2 linked regions of the Cytobacillus luteolus genome follow. The protein of the gene in region 2 interacts with the protein of the main gene of each other region in a pairwise test. Links are inferred from orthologs where the notes say so. Each region holds a gene or a part of one and is shown on either strand. Other genes may lie near its edges.

Region 1 (3,219 bases), on a different replicon or contig from region 2:
TTTTAGATGTTCCTTCCGAAATAGGTTTACCAACCTCAACCGGTTTATAATCATTGATTACTTTATTCGTGCTTGAATCTACAATTCTATCAACTACATACGGCTTCATCATGACTCCGTTATTCGTAATTGCTGTCGCCGCCTGAACTTGCTGAATAGGTGTTATGGCAGAGCCTTGCCCAAAAGCAGTAGTTATTTTTTCAAGCTCATATGTGAAATTGATAATACTATTAACTTCTCCATCAATATTGATTCCTGTCGGTTGGTGAAATCCAAATCGATTTAGGTATTGCAACAAGGTGTCGGTTCCAAGTTTTTCAGCAGCTAGTTTCGCAAAAGCAACATTTGATGAGCGTTGAACTCCTTCATCATAAGAAATCTTTCCCCATCCACGTTTATTATGGTCTCTAATTCTAAACCTACCTACATGGTATTCCCCTGATTGAAATGCTTCTTCACCATTATATACACCCTCTTCAACAGCTGCTGCTAACGTAAAGATTTTCATAGTTGAACCAGGTTCAAAACGATAAGAAATTGCATCGTTTAAATAATTGCTAATATTCCTCACATTTGGGTCAAAACTCGGTCTAGTACTCATTGCTAATATTTCCCCAGTCTTTGCATGAGCCACTATCCCGATGATTTTTTTTGGTTCATACTGCTGAACCACCTTATTCATAGAGTCCTCTAGGAAAGTTTGTATTTTTTGATCAATGGTTAAATAAATGTCATTTCCATTTTGAGGTGGAACAATTTGTTCTTCAGTCTCAGGAAGTCTAAAGCCTCGATTATCTGATTGAAACTTTAGGTAACCATCGGTTTCCACTAAGTAATCATTCAAGCTTTTTTCTAATCCTAACATACCAACTGTTACACTTTCGCTTTTATCCTCATCTTCAACCTTTTGAGCATAACCTATCGTATGGGAGGCAAAAGTACCATTCGGATAGTACCTTTTTGAATCTCGAATGAAAGCAATACCAGGTATTTCTAGTGCTTCAATTTCAAGCTTTAGGCTATGACTTATATCACGACCTTTTGACCCAAACTCTACTTGTTTCTTATCCTTTGTAAGGATTTTTATAACTTCTTCTTCACTCATATTTAGAAGTGGAGCTAGTTTTCGAGCGGTATCAAAAGGGTCAAGTACATGCGAGGGTAAAGTTTCGTCTAGAATAGCAACTACAGTGTAAGCTGGAGTATCTTGCGCAATAGCTTGTCCAGTTCTGTCGTAAATCGTTCCCCGTTGAGCTTCAATCGTCCTTTGTTTTGTGTATTTTTTCTCTGCTAATGCTGCTAAAACTTGGCCATCAACAACACCTGTAGTTTGAATGTGAGTAAATCTCCCTATTAACAGAAAAAAGAGCATTGCAAAAAATATTGAAATAATTGCAGCTCCTCTGTTTATATTTTTACTTTTCTGCCACTTCATAGCCTTAATCCACTACAACCTTAACGTTATCTTCGTTTAGGAATAGTCCAAGTTCCTGAGCTTTCCCCCAAATTCTCTCATATGTACTTAACTCTTTTACTTGAACATATAAATCGTTATTTTGCTTTATTTGACCATCAATAGCTGTCTCAACTTTTTGGATTTCAATATTTGTAGTATAAATTGCAATTTGGTTTGAGATAATTTCCGTTGCACCAAACATAACTGCTGCAGCAAATAATAAACCTAAGCATTTTTCACCAAGAGTAAAACGTGCTTTTCTTGTTGTAACTACCTTTTTCTTTGGTGAGTGATTGATTTCCTCTTGATATTTATGTGTTTGATTTATTTTATAAGCTAAATTCCCCACCTGGAATCCTCCTTCTCCCTTTTGTAATCTATTGTGAACTTCTATAACTTTTCGGCAATTCTTAGCTTAGCAGATCTTGCTCTTTTGTTTTCTTCAAGTTCTTGTTCTGATGGTAATATCGGCTTTCTAGTAATTAATTTCAGTTTTGGTTTATATTCATCTGGAATAATTGGCAATCCCGGCGGAAGTTGTGGACCTTCACTCATTTTCTTGAAGGCAACTTTACAAATTCTATCTTCCAAGGAGTGGAAAGTAATAACGCTAATTCGTCCACCTTTGCTCAGAATGCCAATGGAGTCAATTACAGCTTCCTCAAATACTTTCAATTCATCATTAACAGCAATACGAATAGCCTGAAATACTCGTTTAGCTGGATGACCACCGGTTCTCCTAGCAGGTGCAGGAATTCCTTCTTTAATTAATTCAACAAGCTCACCAGTTGTATTAATTGGTTTTTTTTCTCTTGCAGCTTCAATCTTCCTGGCAATCTGTTTTGAGAATTTTTCTTCTCCATATTGAAAGAAAATCCTAACTAGTTGTTCGTATGGCCAAGTATTTATCACATCATAAGCAGAGAGAGTAGCATCTCTATCCATTCTCATATCAAGTGGTGCATCATGATGATAACTAAAGCCTCTTTCAGGAGTGTCTAATTGTGGGGATGAAACACCTAAATCATACAATATCCCATCTACTTCTGTAATACCTCTTTTTTCAAGCTCTTCTGCAATATGTAAAAAATTACTTCTTATTAATACGACTTTATCTCCATATTCCGCAAGCTTTTCCTTTGCATTCTCAATTGCTACTTGATCTTGGTCAAAGGCATATAATCTACCTGATCCGGTTAGCTGAGAAGCTATATACGAACTATGGCCTGCTCCACCAAGTGTACAATCTACATAAATTCCGTCTTTTTTAATAGCTAAACCATCAACTGCTTCATTTAGAAGGACTGTTGTATGTTGAAACATGATAGCACACCCTAACAAATTGTTTTCTAATAGTTTTCACTACAAGTCATAATTATATATCAAAATCAATCATATTTTCCGCAATTTCTGCGAAAGATTCCTCAGAATTCGCAAAATACTCTTCCCATTTGCTTTTTTCCCAAATTTCTATTCGGTTAGAAACCCCAATAACAACACATTCTTTCTCTAACTTAGCGTATGACAACAATGGAGTAGCGATATTCACCCTACCTTGTTTATCAATTTCACATTCCGTCGCCCCAGAAAAGAAAAATCGTGTAAATGCTCGGGCATCCTTCTTGGTAAGTGGGAGTGTTTTTAATTTATCTTCAAGCAGTTTCCATTCACTTAGTGGATATCCAAACAAACATTGATCAAGTCCTCTTGTTAAAACAAAGGTTTCACCAAGGTTGTCCCTAAACTTAGCAGGGATAATCATA
Region 2 (3,219 bases):
CATTAGCGAAAGAAGTAGCAGATCAAGGAAGAATCTTAATCAACGGTGATCAAGCAAAGGCTAGTTCCAATGTGAAAATTGGTGACACACTTACCATCCGCTTTGGTCAAAAACTTGTAACTGCTAGAGTAAATGACTTGAAGGAAACAACAAAAAAAGAAGATGCATCAGAACTTTATGAAATTATTAAAGAAGAGAGAATTGAAGATTCGCACCTCTTATAATTTCCTATAAAAAGGAGAGGCTTGTTCTAAATATCATCCCAATATCATAAATATATAGCAAACAAAGAAGGAGAGGCTTTGTGTTTTACAAAGGTATACGATCTTAAATGACCGTCTCACCTCTTACTTCCAACTTGTAGAAAGCGTGGGATGATGATGAGTCAATATTATGAAGCGAATGGATCAAACAAAGGAACTGTCCAGGAACATGATGTAGTTATGAGAAGTAGAAGGCTACTTGATATTACAGGAGTAAAGCAGGTAGAAAGCTTTGATAACGAAGAGTTTTTGTTAGAGACAGTAATGGGCTTTTTAGCGATCAGGGGACAAAATCTGCAAATGAAAAATCTAGATGTGGATAAAGGTATAGTGTCAATAAAAGGTAAAGTGTTTGATATCGTCTATTTAGATGAGCAACACGCGGAGAAAGCTAAAGGATTCTTTAGCAAGTTATTTAAATGAGCCTAACGACACAATTCTACACAATGATTGCCATGATTGGCATGGGAAGCTATTTAGGTGCTGCGCTTGATACATATGGTCGCTTTCTAAAGCGACCAAAGCGTGCTAGATGGCTTGTATTCATTAATGATATCTTGTTTTGGGTGTTACAAGGCCTCATTATATTTTATATACTTTTATCTGTGAATGAAGGGGAGCTACGCTTTTATGTATTCCTTGCTCTTCTATGTGGATTTGCTGCCTATCAAAGCTTATTACGTACAGGCTATCAACGATTACTTGAAGTGTTGATTCGTGCTGCCCTAAGAACCTATCATTTCTTGGAGAAAACATTCCACCTTTTCATTGTTCGACCAATTCAATTATTCATTCAACTGATCATTGTTTTATTAATGGGTCTACTTAATATTCTTATTGCCATTGGGAAAATACTTTTAAACATTTTTACTGTTCTTGTAAAAGTTTTACTTTCCCCGTTTAAATGGATTGGGGTATTATTATGGAGAATGCTACCGCAAAATTTGAAGAAATTTTTGTTAAAATATTTTACGAGTTTTGCAGGTATTCGAAAGCATGCAAAGAATATGAAACATATGATAATTAAATGGTGGAATAAAATTCGTAAGTCTTAAATTCATTTACGTTATGTAAGGAGGAAATGATTCTAAAATGGCAGCGATAAGGAAGCAAAAAGTAACTCAGATCCAAACACCATATGTGACTAATTATGAACAATCAGAACAAAAAAACAACATGAAGCGAAAAGGGTTATTTCGAAGACTTATAGCCTTTGCCATTTTTGCGGCGATCATTTCTTATGGGTTAATTTCAACGCTCGTGGCACAATCTGCAGTGATTAGAGAAAAAGAAACTGAACGTCAACTCTTAGATGAACAGCTTGTAAAGTTAAAAGAAGAGCAGATTTATCTCGAAGAAGAAATTGTTAAGTTAAATGATGATGAATATATAGCCAAGATTGCTAGAAGAGATTATTTCTTATCAAAAGATGGAGAAATCATCTTTAAAATCGCCGACGAATCCTCGTCTTATTGACACTCGTTTTTATTATTATGTATAATGGTATAGGATGATTTTTTAATTTTTAAGGAGGAGCAATTTTTTTATGTCAATCGAAGTAGGCAGCAAGTTGCAAGGAAAAGTAACGGGAATAACAAATTTTGGGGCGTTCGTGGAGCTGCCAGGAGGCACAACAGGACTTGTTCATATAAGTGAAGTTGCTGATAATTACGTAAAAGATATTAATGAGCATCTAAAAGTCGGTGACGAAGTAGAAGTTAAGGTCATTAATGTTGAAAAAGACGGCAAGATTGGTTTGTCTATTAAAAAGGCGAAAGAGCAACCACAACGTGAACAGCGTGAACAACGTGAATACCGTCCACGAAACAACAATGGTCCGCGCAACAATAACAGAAATGAAGCACCTCGTGCTAAAGAAAACTTTGAACAAAAGATGAGTCGTTTCCTAAAGGATAGCGAAGATCGTCTAACTTCATTAAAACGCCACACTGAATCAAAACGTGGTGGACGTGGAGCTAGAAGAGGCTAACTTGCTGCACTTGAATATAGATATTAAAAGCATCCATTACGGGTGCTTTTTTGTTATTCTTAAATTAAGTTTTTCTATTTTTCTGTTATTAAATAAAACTATTGACGAAAACGCCTTCAGAAAGTATTATTTATCTTGTGCTTATTTAGATTTAGATTTTCTTACTATGGCGGTGTAGCTCAGCTGGCTAGAGCGTACGGTTCATACCCGTGAGGTCGTGGGTTCGACTCCCTCCGCCGCTACCATTTTAAGAAAAATATTCCGGCCCATTGGTCAAGCGGTTAAGACACCGCCCTTTCACGGCGGTAACACGGGTTCGAATCCCGTATGGGTCATCACTAAGAAAAAAGCTAGTCTCCTAAGAGACTAGCTTTTTTTGTGTTGTTTTGTTACATATGAAGAAACCTTCCGCATTTCATAATGTCTAGCTATAGTGCCCAGCGCCTATGGATCTTCGTCTCTCCTCTTTACGATAAGTCTTCATCGGATCGCTAGCGCTCTCCGTATTACCTTTATCTCATGCGGATTGATTCAGCCCATACGTCGCTAACCGGGCACTTTCGCTTTTCGTGGACTTCCGCTAAAAAATCTGTGTTTTTCAACAGATTGTGTATTCTTATAGAAGGTTTCCTAGAAAGAAGTCGAATGGTTTTGTGTTTTTGTCTTGTTGTTTTGACAAATTCCTAAAATATTCCCTTGTATAATAACAATCAACTATTAAAATACGGGGAGTGTTTTAAAATGGAGAAAATTGAAAGGAACCTCATTGAGCCAGTTGGGGAAGTTAATTTCGAAAAGTCTCAATACGCATTGTCTCGTTGGTTTAGCCGCCTACAATCGATGATACGTCACTTGCTATTACACAAAGGGTTACTCATTATTTTGGTCGGCTTTTTACTTGGACGAGCTTTGATCCTTGCCAAAATTACGCCATTTGCATTACCATTCTTCGCTGCAGTATTGTTA

Evidence for each region. Proteins that work in one complex are often made in the same cells at the same time.
Region 1: the proteins of J2Z26_RS20570 (region 2) and ftsL interact in binary tests that used the Bacillus subtilis proteins (3 or more experiments, as listed by UniProt). The link is inferred for Cytobacillus luteolus from one-to-one orthologs.

The regions. Positions count from the first base shown.
Region 1 is NZ_JAGGKM010000002.1:437,732-440,950, forward strand. What follows is about bases 123-2,895. They hold ftsL (cell division protein FtsL), read right to left. Parts: upstream 1,806-2,895; coding sequence 1,440-1,805; downstream 123-1,439. Other genes in these bases: J2Z26_RS06990 (penicillin-binding protein), read right to left, coding at 123-1,435; rsmH (16S rRNA (cytosine(1402)-N(4))-methyltransferase RsmH), read right to left, coding at 1,847-2,779; mraZ (division/cell wall cluster transcriptional repressor MraZ), read right to left, coding at 2,832-2,895. Also shown: more of J2Z26_RS06990, read right to left, coding at 1-122; more of mraZ, read right to left, coding at 2,896-3,219. UniProt on the Bacillus subtilis protein: Essential cell division protein that may play a structural role. Probably involved in the regulation of the timing of cell division. Also required for sporulation.
Region 2 is NZ_JAGGKM010000010.1:20,018-23,236, reverse strand. The notes cover bases 275-3,047. They hold J2Z26_RS20570 (FtsB family cell division protein), read left to right. Parts: upstream 275-1,355; coding sequence 1,356-1,739; downstream 1,740-3,047. Other genes in these bases: spoIIE (stage II sporulation protein E), read left to right, coding at 2,995-3,047; J2Z26_RS20565 (S1 domain-containing RNA-binding protein), read left to right, coding at 1,810-2,253; yabQ (spore cortex biosynthesis protein YabQ), read left to right, coding at 683-1,318; yabP (sporulation protein YabP), read left to right, coding at 381-686. Outside these bases: J2Z26_RS20585 (RNA-binding S4 domain-containing protein), read left to right, coding at 1-224; more of spoIIE, read left to right, coding at 3,048-3,219. UniProt on the Bacillus subtilis protein: Required for vegetative and sporulation septum formation. Required for the activation of genes expressed under the control of the sporulation transcription factors sigma F and sigma E.